DNA from 4 places in the Psychromonas sp. MME2 genome. Region 2 is predicted to be linked to each of the others. Evidence: predicted binding sites of a transcription regulator. Region 2 holds the regulator's gene; each other region holds the start of a gene.

Region 1 (3,197 bases), on a different contig from region 2:
GGCAAGCTTCAGATTAGATTTATTAACAAAAAAATAGACGGGATAAGGATAGTAAAGAGCAATGTAGGGATCAACGGTAAGTGCTGGGAATCTCTTCTCTCTCTGAGATATTTCATGCCACGCTTCATTGACTCCTCTTGGGAAATAATCAAACCTTTTAGCATCCAACATGCTAAATAAATTTTCATATTCAGTGGTTCCGACTGTAGGTATGTTGTTAATTCTGAGAATATCCATATCAGCCCATTGATTACCAAAGCCCGCTTTATATTCTGCTATTAACTGATCAATTGATTCAATTTTAGCAAAATCAGGTAAACTCTGTTTTCTAATTATAGATATTCGATAACCGAGCAACCCCCTGAGAATCGGAATTTTAACAGCTAAAAATGTTGATTCTCTTTCTCGGTTTGTCGGCAAAAAAACTACATTTACTTTTTCCCCTTTAGCCAGAAAACGAAGGCCTCTGCTCTGTGGCATTTTTATGTCGAGAGGCGCAAGCGAATAAGGTCCGTCACTTTCTATTGTTTTATCCATGGCAAGTTTAAGCAGATTAATACGGTAGTCGTAACGCTCATCGGTTTGAAAATATTTTAAAGATAGCGGTTCAGAAAATACTATGGCGCTGAATAATGAGATTGTTATTAACAACAGAAATGTTTTTTTCACATTTACGCTTCCAGAGTTAATTTTTTACCCGCGATAACAGTAAAAAACATGTGCACCAATCTTATTTGACGACCTTATCAACAAACCTTTCACTTCACTATTAGATATCTTGATTACCTAAGACTCTCGATTAAAAAATGCATAAACTCTAGTATAAAAATACTCGTACAGATAACACGCAGAACCACTCCTTTCATTTTTATTAATAATCACACTATCTATTAATCATCTGCTAATCAAATGATTCTATAGTATTTTTGAAAAACTTTGATTTGTCGCAGATATAAATACGCTATCTATACCATCACTATCCTCTTATACCAGATTCATATAGACAAAATAAAAATGTTAAAGCGATTCGTTTCTGATTTGACAACATAGGCAATGATTCGCTCACGCCTATATTCACTATTTATGGATCGAGAACAGCAACAGTTATGGAGTAAATTAGCGTGGTAACTGGCACAGCAATAATCGCATTACTCTCTGCACCGTAATAACAAATCCTATAATTATCTATACATTAATATTCCAGCCTCTAATTGCAAGTGTCAGTTTTTTTTACACAGACGATTACCCACAACAACAAAAATAAAGTAAATCATTGATAAACAACGGCTTTATTATTTTGGCGTACTTTTTGCTTTTAAATGATTTTATATCAAAATTTTTATTTTAAGGAAGTAAACGTGAAAGGTATCACTAAAATAGTTATGCTCGCATCAGCATTTGCAATCAATACCGTACAAGCAAAACCAGTTACCATCAACTATACCGTAGACAATACCATGCTACATTTAGGTCTTTGTGCCAATACGGGATGTACTGACCTAACAAACCCTACTAATTTTTCTACCTTATTTTCCACAGGAGCAAACGTAAGTAACTGGCAAAATGCAGATTCATTTACGCTTGATTTAGCACCAGGAACCTATGAGTTTGGTTTTGTTGTTAATAATTTTGGTATCGGTAGTACAGGTAATCCAGCAGGTTTACTCGCGGAAATTTTATGGGATGGCAATATCAACGTCTCTTCAAGTGCTTGGGATGTTACAACGAATGGTGTTGATTTCGTTTCTGCTACTGAGTGGGCACGCAATGGAACCGGTATTTGGGGTAATAAACTTTTAGGTGAAATAAGCTCCGATGCAAAATGGTTATGGACTGAAAATAACTTCAGTGATAAAACAGAGAACATTGCAGCATTTAGAACATCAATTACCGTTCCTGCGCCAGCTACGTTAGGTATTCTTGGTCTAGGTCTGTTCGGTTTAGGTTTGTTACGTAAACGTAGCGCATAAAATCGCAGTAATGGCAGATAAAAATCCCGATATAGTCGGGATTTTTTATTTAACTTCACTAATAAAAATAAGCCATTAATTGAGCTAATACTTTTTGAAAATGTAACATTGTCTAAACTAACGAACGAGGACATCCATATCTTTGAGTAACGAACGAGGACATCCATATCTTTTCATTTATAAAAATATAATAGCCATTCTTTTTAAAAATAATCTTAATCAGCGCTTTGCTGTATTTAAATACTTAAATTCCCACACTTGATACTCAATTCAATCTGTTTAATCAAATTTTATTAAAATCAACGCACACCCCCCCCTTAACGCAGTGTTAATAGTTAATAAAAAATAAATGATGGGGAGTTAATGCAGCATACAACTTAGTTTGTTTTGCCCAGATACCCAACATCGGCCTGTATGCTCGGCAAATAATGTCAGCTCTTCAAGTGAGCCCACTGCACCATGGTAATCTTTACCAAAACTCACGGCTAAGGCTAACCACGTGTCACTCTCTAAACCAAGGGTACTTAATAAGCTTGGCAGTTGGCTCGAAATCACGCCGCGCTTATCCTCTCGAATCGCTCGCCCAGTCCAATCAACAAGCTCTAAATAATCGAGCAAGGCATAGGGAATACCTTCGTGGGGCGCATCACATTCTGCCGCTACAAAACCAAATAAGGGTTTACTGTTATCATGGCAATGCAACGCTTCATCGTGACTACATTTACTGTGGATACGCTCAAATATGGACGTAAATTCCGATGTTTCCACACTCTCTGACATTTTTGCCCGCACGGGGTTTAAATCAACATAAGCCATACAAGTTAATAGTGCTTTTTCATCAAGCAATGCTTGCGACTTAAAGCGCCCTTCCCAAAAGCGTCCTTTACAGTTATCTTCGGCGTTCGCTTTGCGGGCAATAAATTCATTTAACGCACGCATGAACCAAGAGATATCAAGCAGGCGATGACGCCATTTGCTGATTATCTCAAGCGCCACCTCTATTTGACCTGCGCAAGTCAGCTCCCCTTTGCGCCATCGCGAAACTATTTCTGAGCCGGAATAAAGTTGATACCAACGTCGGCAAACTTCTTCATCGCTACAGGCGCTAATCTCGGCTTCATTAGCATGTAAAACAAGGTGATAGTGATTAGACATAATCGAATAAGCGCAAACATCAATGGCAAAGATATCACTTAATTGCCGAATACGATCGACCATCCATTGCCG
Region 2 (3,197 bases):
ATAGCAGAAGGCAATTTAGCGACATTTTATCAAACACAAGATGATGGCAAACCCTTTGATGCCCAAGCCAACACCATTCGCTATGATCTAGCAGAAAGCACCATCACGCTACAGGACAATGCTCAAGTAAAACAACTAGATAGTGAAGTTAATGGTGAAAAAATCGTGTACTCCATCAATAATGAAGAGTTAACGGTGAGCACGGGTCAAGCTGCAACTGATCGTGTTAACACGGTATTTTTACCCGCACAATTTGAAAATAAAAACACATCGACCTCGGACGACAAAACCATAGAAAAAGAAGAATAGATAGAATGGCAGAATTAATTGCACAAGGTTTAGTGAAAAGCTACAAAGGTCGCACGGTAGTTAATGGTGTTAGCTTAACCGTGAAAACAGGTGAAATTGTCGGTTTACTTGGCCCTAACGGCGCGGGTAAAACAACCTCTTTTTACATGGTGGTGGGTTTAGTAAAACAAGATGAAGGTAAAATAACCATTGATGATGAAGATATTTCTCATCATCCCATGCATATTCGAGCACAAAAAGGGATCGGTTACCTCCCTCAGGAGGCCTCTATATTTCGTCGTTTAACGGTAAGCGAAAATATCATGGGCATTTTACAAATTCGTAAAGAGTTAACGGCAGCACAGCGCGAAGATAAGCTAGAGACCCTATTACAAGAGTTTCATATCACCCACATTCGCCACAGCAAAGGGATGAGCTTATCCGGTGGTGAGCGTCGCAGGGTAGAGATAGCCCGAGCGCTTGCTACAGAGCCAAAATTCATATTACTAGATGAACCCTTTGCCGGTGTGGATCCCATTTCAGTTATCGACATAAAAAATATTATTCAGCAGTTGCGTGACCGCGGTTTGGGCGTATTAATTACCGACCATAACGTTCGAGAAACCTTAGATGTCTGCCAACACTCGTACATTGTTAGTCATGGTGAAATTATTGCAGTTGGCACACAGCAAGAAATATTAGAGAATGACCATGTAAAACAGGTCTACTTGGGTGAAGAGTTTAGACTTTAATTAATCACCTTATTTGCGTAAGAGGAAGAGATACTTTGATAAAACAGGGTTTACAATTGAAAATGGGTCAGCAGCTTGCTATGACCCCTCAATTACAACAAGCTATTAAATTATTACAACTCTCTACACTTGATTTACAGCAAGAAATTCAAAATGTGCTGGATGAAAATCCGCTACTTCAACAAGACGATGAAAGTGGTATTGCAGAGGTAAGTAGCGAACAAAAAGATAGTAGCGACATGGACACATCGGAGGCGTTAACTCAACAGGAGTTCTCCGATGATTTGCCTATTGAAAATAGCTGGGAAGAGTCATTCACTGCACCACCAACAACGTCAGTCTCCTCTGGCACAGTCAATTATGAAGGTGAAGATACTGTCTATCAAGGCGAATCTTCAGATACATTACAAGACCACTTAATCTGGCAGATGCAGTTGACGCCATTTACAGATACAGACCAGCTCATTGCTACCGCAATTATCGATTCCATTGATGAATCCGGCTATTTAACCACTAGCTGCAGAGATATCTTAGAAAGTTTAAATGATGAACTAACGGATCTAGAGTTAGATGAAGTGGAAGCGGTACTAAAACGTATCCAACATTTTGATCCGCTTGGTGTGGCAGCTCGGTCCACACAAGAGTGTTTGCAAATACAACTAAAACATCTGTCAGAACAAACACAATGGCGCAGCGAAGCATTAATGATTCTTGATTTGCATATGGATTTACTGGCTAATCGAGATTACCGAACATTAGCAAGAAAAACTAAACTAAAAGAGAGTGAATTAGGTGAAGTAATGCGCCTTATTCAGAGTCTAGAGCCTCGTCCTGGCAATCAACTCGAAGAGAGTAAAGCACAATATATCGTACCCGATGTTTACGTTAAAAAAATTGCAGGGCAGTGGCGTGTTTCTTTAAACCCTGATTGCAATCCACACTTATCGATTAATCAGCAATATGCCGATTTATGTAAATCTAATATCAGTAAAACAGATTCACAATTTATTAAAGGTCACTTACAAGAAGCTAAATGGTTCATTAAAAGCTTAGAGAGTCGAAATGAGACACTGCTAAAGGTTTCCAATTGTATCGTCCAACAACAGCAAGCTTTTTTCGAGTATGGTGATGAAGCAATGAAACCGATGGTGTTAAATGATGTAGCACTAGAGGTTGAAATGCATGAATCAACGATTTCTCGGGTGACTACGCAGAAGTTTATGCACACCCCTAGAGGGATTTATGAGCTCAAATTTTTCTTTTCTAGCCATGTCGCCACTGAAAGTGGTGGAGAGTGTTCATCGACAGCCATTCGCGCATTAATCAAGAAGCTAGTAACAGCAGAATCACCAAATAAACCTTTAAGTGATAATAAAATAACTCAGTTACTCGAAGAGCAAGGTATTAAAGTCGCACGTAGAACCATTGCAAAATATAGAGAATCATTAGGTATACCGCCATCAAATCAGCGTAAACAGTTGCTATAGACTTGATTAAGATTAAAAAATGACTATTTGTTAATAGTCATTCAAGAAGAACCTGCTAGAATTGCGCGCTAATTTTATGGATCGTAAACAGAATATATAATATGAAAATATCGACTTTATTAACTCAAGACTCCGTTTTCAGCAAGGTAAACTGTACAAGTAAAAAAGGCGCACTAGAAAAAATTAGCCATATCGCGGCTGAAAAACTAGGCATTGACGCACAAACGTTATTTAACGATTTAATTGCGCGTGAAAAAATAGGGTCAACGGGGGTCGGAAGCGGCATTGCAATCCCACATGTAAAAATTGATACATCGTTGCCCGCTACAGCCGTTTTTTTACAATGTGATACAGCCATTGATTACGATGCTTACGATGGTAATAATGTCGACCTTTTATTTGCTATTTTTGTTCCTGAAGATAAATGCCAAGAGTACCTAGTTGCACTCTCTGAAATTAGCAAAAAATTATTAGATAAACCATTTCTGCGTCAATTGAGAACGGCAGATTCAGACGAAGCCTTGTTTAAATTACTACAATCAGAGTAGTTAACATAGGACAGAGTCAATAACTAGTTGGGATTAGCATGAAATTAATAATTATTAGTGGACGCTCAGGCTCAGGAAAAACGATCGCGTTACATGTACTTGAAGATTTAGGTTATAACTGC
Region 3 (3,197 bases), on a different contig from region 2:
TGAGTATGTGATCTAAATTTTGCGCAGGAAAAATGTCTTAATTTGAGGCGTAAGTTGACGTAAATGGTTACTCCCTTTACGAAACTTACAACAAAAAAGTAAGTTATTTTAACCAGCAAAATAGCTCGTCTACTTATGCGGATTAGTATTACTTCAGTAACGCAGAAAAGCAAAAAATGATGAACTTAAAAAACTCAAGTTCATCATTTCAAATTATAAAAATGAAATTTTTATTTGGCAGAACGTTTGCGACGGCTAAAGCCCAAACCAGCCAAACCTAACCCCAAAATAGCCAATGTAGCAGGCTCTGGAACAGTCACATTCTTCACAGTAAGTTGACTATTAAAACCATTATCAAGAACATTTTGCACGCCAAAGGTAAGTGCGCCAGTGAAAGCAGAGTCAAACTGATAAGTCATCCAACCTGAATTTCCATAATCACCCACACTACTCACCGAAGCCAATGTTGTTTTTACCCCATCTAAACCAAAATAACCATAATCATCATAAGGAAGATAATCATTTGCTTTAAAATACCACTCAAATGATAACGCATCGGTAACGTCAACAGACATCCAAGAGGTTGCATTCAACAACGCATTATTACTAGATATTGACGTGACCCCTGAAGTAGTCGCTGTCGTCAAATCAATAAGCGTGGCCTGTGCTGTGTTCGCCATTAGCGCTGTAGAAATTACAACAGCAGTAGAAAGCATTTTAATATTTTTTAACATAGTATTTCCCTATTACTATTAACCACAAAAGGTATTTTTAATAAAGCACAATTTATGCCAACCACAAATAACCAACCAAAAACAAACACTTACAAAACAACCAATTTATATATAACTCACAACTGTAAAAAAAACTGACAGGAAAATTCGAATATTGTGACCATAACTTGTTGAAGAAAAATGAAGTAAAGCAAGGCGTATGATCGAGTAATAGCTGTCCATTGCAATTAAATGTAATGCAGCTATTACTTATCAATTAGATTAACTTTTAATTTGATTAACGAGACTTTTTCTTTCTTGAAAAAGCAACGCCAGCTAAGCCAAGACCAAGCACTAACAATGTAGAAGGCTCTGGAACAGGGACGCTTTCATTGACAACAATATTATCATATCCAACGCGGTTACGGTAACCTAGCGCATCAAATACGACATAACTTAGCGCTTGAAAAGCCTGTGATAGGTTTAACGTAGTAAATGAGAATTGGTTATAATCAGCAACGGTAAACAATGAGTTTGCGATAAGATTCCCACCGGCATCAAAACCATTCACAGATAACTCTGACGCAATATTTCCACCATTTAAGTAACCACTGGTAAAATCAAAGCTATTCAAATCAAAAAGTACCCCATCTGTTTGTTCCATTTTAACAGAGGATAAACTCCCACCATTAACCCAGTCCATTAAATGAACGCTACCATTATCAACGCTTTCGCTATCAAGATTCCTTGCCGTTCCAAGAGATCCCTGACCTGTAACATCGGTAAAGGTAAAACCATTAGAAACGATAGCTGTTTGCCAATAGTTATAATCTGAATTGCTATTAAAATCGATTACCCCCGCATTTGCACTCCCTGCTGCGAAAAGCATTGTCACTAATATTACTGTTTTTTTCATTTCCGTTCCTTGGATTAAGTTTGACATACACCAAGCGCATAGCAAAAATCACACCAACAAAATAAGTAATTGTTTTGAAATGAATTTTTATAAAAACAAAAATAACAATGTAAAAATTACTGACACTTAGCCTAATTAGGTGATGAGTACAAATTAGGCATAGAGGAGCACAATCGAAAATATCGATACATTGATGACTGGCTCATCCCTACCAACAAGCACCTTTCTATTAAAGATTAATTTGTACGGTAGGTCTGATTTACACTTTAACAAAAGAGTTGCGCTAACCATAACAATTAAGATGGATAATCAATAGCGCAACCTCTTGATGTACTACAAGCCGCGAAGCTGGATCCTTCTTAAAAATTCAGTCATAACACGATCGTAAACTAAATCACCTAAAAATAGATCCTCGACACCATGGTCGATACTCGGATTATCATTGACTTCGATGACGTAAGCTTTAGCGTCGATCTCTTTTAAATCGACACCATACAAACCAGCACCGATTAAATTAGAAGCTTTAACCGCTGCATCCACTATATTTTGTGGCACCATTTTTAAATCTACACAATCAAAATCCCCACTGCTAACGCGACCACTTTGATGATGTTGGTAAATCTGCCAATGACCACGACTCATAAAGTAACGGCAAGCAAAAATGGGTTGGCGGTTTAACACACCAATACGCCAATCATAGTCGGTAGGCATAAAGGCTTGCGCCAAAATAAGGGCACTATGCAAGAATATTTTTTCAGCTTGTTCGATTAAGGTCTGTCGATCCTTAACTTTCACAACCCCGAGTGAAAATGCACCATCGGGTACTTTAAGCACCACAGGTAATCCGATACTATCAATAACATTATCAACCCAGTTTTGATCAGAAGCTTTAAATATCAAGCTCTTTGGCACGGGTACATTATGCTTATTCAATAACTCAGTTAAAAACACCTTATTCGTACACTTCATAATAGATTCGGGATCATCCATGACCACTAACCCCAGTTTTTCCGCCGTTTTAGCAAAACGGTAGGTAAAATTACTGATATTAGTGGTGGAACGGATAAACAACCCATCAAACTCACCTAAACGACCGAGATCATGAGCACCTATTTGTACTAAGTCCATACCGATACGGTTAGCCGCTTTGGTAAATAGCTTTAAAGCACCTTTATCCGATGGCGGCATTTTTTCATTTTCATCCACCAACATCGCTATTTCATAACGATAACGTTTAGAGGGTTTAGGTAAACGCCAGACCTTTTGTGAAAACACCTCAAGGTATTTAGCAAATAAATCTTGTTCTGAATCGGTTAAATCCTGAAACGCAGCAGGTTCAATCAGATCCACTTGCCATTTATCAGAAATTTTTAACAAACGAACTTGTAAAATTGGCACTGAAAAACGTTCAAATATTTTACGAGCAAGGCGTTCCAGCAATGGATTGTCACAAAATCCAAAATAAAGCTTCATTGATATTTCATGAACTTCATCGGAAAGTTTATTTAATCCCGCTTGTGGCAAACTAAAGAAATGGTCGTGAGATAAATCATTAATCGTCATCACTC
Region 4 (3,197 bases), 360 kb from region 2:
AATACGGGTATCACCGCAGTGCAATAAATGGGCTGTATTAGATTTAATGATGAGGGTGCTAAAAGTCGCAATGTAGCCTTTATCTTTTTCATAACGATAGGGGCTATTAGCTGTTTGTGCATATAACCAATGATTGATTGATTTAATGACTTTCTGAGCCGATGTGTTAACAGACCAAGAATCAGAGGTACAATAATAATCTGCTAAAAAACTTGCCACAGCGGTATCGCTGGCTATTTGACTAACATGACTTGAACTGATCCCGTCAGCCATAGCCAGCACAACACCTTTGCTACTTAATAAAGGTTCGTTAGGGATAACATATCCCATTGCATCTTGATTGATTTTTTTAATACCTTTATCGGTTGCTTGACCAATGCTGACAGCTAACGCTTGCTCCATCAATTATCTCCTACCTTTATTACCCGAATGAGATTTTCACCGTGGGATCTGCCCATGTTTTATAGTGTGCCCTAAATAAAAAGGCTCTAAAGTCTTATCACTTTAGAGCCTAAATAAGGCTGCCGATTAACAACAGCGATTAAGCAATTTTACGCACAGGTGATGTTTTAACATGGGTGAAATAAAGTGGTAAACCAACCAGTAACAAGCCACCGACAAGGTTACCTAATACGGTAGGAATTTCATTCCATAATAAGTAATCATAAACTGTAAAGTCTCCCCCCATGATCATAGAGAAAGGGAATAAAAACATATTAACAATTGAATGCTCAAACCCCATGAAGAAGAACAGCATAACAGGCATCCACATGGCGGCCATTTTAGCCCCAGCACTGGTGGAAATCATTGCTCCAACAACCCCCATGGAGACCATCCAGTTACATAACATACCGCGAATAAAAATCGTTATCCAACCACCTAGACCATGTTCTTGATAGCCTAATGTTCTAGCTTCACCAATACTACTTACTTTAGCAGCTAAAGCGCCGCCATCCGTAGAGTAACCATAGGTTAGAATAAACGAGATGAAAAAGGCGGTGGTTAAAGCACCAGCAAAGTTACCAATAAAAACAAGCCCCCAGTTACGAAGCACGCCAGCAGCGGTAACACCTGGACGTTTATCAAATAACGCTAATGGAGCCAGCGTAAATACTCCCGTTAACAGATCAAATTTCATCAAATAAAGCATAATAAAACCGACTGGAAACAGACAAGCACCTAAAATAGGACTCCCTGTTTTTGTTGCCACGGTTATCGCAAACACAGCGGCTAAACCTAAAATGGCCCCCGCCATAAATGCACGTATAAGGGTGTCTTTCGTCGACATGTATACTTTTTGTTCACCAGAATCAACCATTTTGGTGACAAATTCACTCGGTTCTATATATGACATAATACATCCTCTGTATATTGGTTTAAAATTATTTATGCATGCCCTAGATCACGCTATTAACAGATTAGCAACATACATACCAATAAATTAAAATGACATAAGCAATTGATTTTTAATGGCAATATTTTGTTCGATAAGTAAATGATATTTTTACAAGCACCATAACAGTGCTGAAAATGCAGTTTCGCACTAAATTGGGTTAAGTTTTTAACAAAAATTTAACCTGCGGTTAACTTAAAAAGGTGCACCGCATCAACCAAAGGGAGTGCCACACCATGTATCGTGGCAATCAATACATCTAATTAAGCAAATGGCATAGTTTTCGCTTATTACAAATTTCTTTAATGTAAAAGAGCCCCATGCACAGGTAAGTGCATAATCAATAAAAATGAGGTGAATGATGTCTGATTTAACAAATCTACTGTTAGAGGCAAAATCAAATAAAGGCTTATCCTTTACGGATCTCGGGGATGCGCTAGGCAGAAGTGAAGTATGGACCGCTTCACTTATCTATGGCCAAGCCAGTGCATCAATTGAAGAAGCGCAAGCTTTACTTTCCATACTAGAAATTGATTTATCATGGACTAAAGCGCTTACGCAATATCCAGTTAAAGGGCTCATTGATACCGTACCAACTGACCCCTTAATTTATCGCTTCTATGAAATTATGCAAGTTTACGGACTCCCGCTTAAAGATGTTATTCAAGAAAAATTTGGGGATGGTATCATGAGTGCAATAGATTTCACTCTTAGCGTCGATAAAGAAGAAAACCCTGCTGGCGATCGGGTCGTGATCACCATGAATGGTAAATTTTTAGGTTATAAAAAGTGGTAACAGTAATGCCATGAACTAGAGGTAACAATAGCCATTATTCATAATGGCTATTGTTGCTTTATATCTCATTTTAATAAACCAGATCAAATACTATACCCAAATATAGTTATACTAATGAATACGACTCTCCAATATTAAAAATAGACATTAGGCGAACAAGCACTAAATAATGAAGGTAATATGAAAAAAGTATTATGCTTTGCTTTATATATCATACTGTTATTTTTTTCTTTCCCCATATTTGCAAAACAAAAAATATTAATAATAGAAAGTTACCACAGTCAACACAGCTGGGACCAAAGCTATATTGAAGGCATAAAATCTGTACTTAATGATGACTTTGAACTTATCTATTTCCAAATAAATGGCAAACGAATAGCTAAATATCAGTATCAACAGCAAGCCAATTTAGCATGGGAATTTTTTGAGGAGAAACAACCTGATTTAGTTATATTAGGTGATGATATTGCACTACTCCATCTCGGTGAACGTTTAAATCAAACACAAACTCCGGTCATCTATTTGGGAATAAATAACAATCCTCGCAATTACAATATCTATCCCAGTGATAATATTTGTGGAGTGTTAGAACGACCACTCATTAAACGAGCTATTCCAACCATTGCTCAGGTACTTGCTAAAAAAGTAAATCGCGTCTTACTCCTATTTGATAACAGTACCACTTCTCACGTCATTTTAAATGAGGTCTTTGCGAACTCGACTAAGATAAAAGTATCATCGATAGAAGTAGAAATAAAACTTATCGGTAACTGGGAAATTTGGCAGGAGGAGATAAATAATGCAGATGAAAATAATTATGACGCACTATTTATTGGCACCTATCACACCCTTACTAACGATAAAGGCGAACATATTTCAGAAGATACAATTATCAATTGGAGCGTCAACCACACGCCAATTCCTCCCTTTGCATTTTGGGATTTTTCCGTAGGAGAAGATAAAGCAATTGGAGGATTAGTCCTCGTTGGCTTTGAGCAAGGAAAAATA

What was found. The regulator sigma-54, encoded in region 2, starts transcription at its own class of promoters, with help from an activator protein. The targets are predictions, from matches to a motif close to GTTGGCACGNNNNTNGNNT.
Region 1: the regulator sigma-54 is predicted to act here: its motif matches at 1,297-1,315, upstream of AB1A03_RS09000 (PEP-CTERM sorting domain-containing protein).
Region 3: the regulator sigma-54 is predicted to act here: its motif matches at 1,669-1,687, upstream of AB1A03_RS04315 (PEP-CTERM sorting domain-containing protein).
Region 4: the regulator sigma-54 is predicted to act here: its motif matches at 1,664-1,682, upstream of cynS (cyanase).

What each region holds. Positions count from the first base shown of each region.
Region 1 is NZ_JBEWXI010000010.1:107,335-110,531, reverse strand. It holds gene AB1A03_RS09005 (transporter substrate-binding domain-containing protein) at 1-669, opposite strand, end outside; gene AB1A03_RS09000 (PEP-CTERM sorting domain-containing protein) at 1,359-1,970, shown strand; gene AB1A03_RS08995 (hypothetical protein) at 2,331-3,197, opposite strand, start outside.
Region 2 is NZ_JBEWXI010000012.1:202,011-205,207, reverse strand. It holds gene lptA (lipopolysaccharide transport periplasmic protein LptA) at 1-309, shown strand, start outside; gene lptB (LPS export ABC transporter ATP-binding protein) at 315-1,040, shown strand; gene AB1A03_RS11220 (RNA polymerase factor sigma-54) at 1,079-2,527, shown strand; gene ptsN (PTS IIA-like nitrogen regulatory protein PtsN) at 2,629-3,075, shown strand; partial or broken gene rapZ (RNase adapter RapZ) at 3,114-3,197, shown strand, end outside.
Region 3 is NZ_JBEWXI010000002.1:868,094-871,290, reverse strand. It holds gene AB1A03_RS04320 (PEP-CTERM sorting domain-containing protein) at 231-734, opposite strand; gene AB1A03_RS04315 (PEP-CTERM sorting domain-containing protein) at 1,012-1,629, opposite strand; gene AB1A03_RS04310 (RimK family ATP-grasp domain-containing protein) at 1,963-3,197, opposite strand, start outside.
Region 4 is NZ_JBEWXI010000012.1:563,194-566,390, reverse strand. It holds gene AB1A03_RS13205 (bifunctional protein-serine/threonine kinase/phosphatase) at 1-402, opposite strand, end outside; gene AB1A03_RS13200 (formate/nitrite transporter family protein) at 542-1,354, opposite strand; gene cynS (cyanase) at 1,755-2,189, shown strand; gene AB1A03_RS13190 (ABC transporter substrate-binding protein) at 2,370-3,197, shown strand, end outside.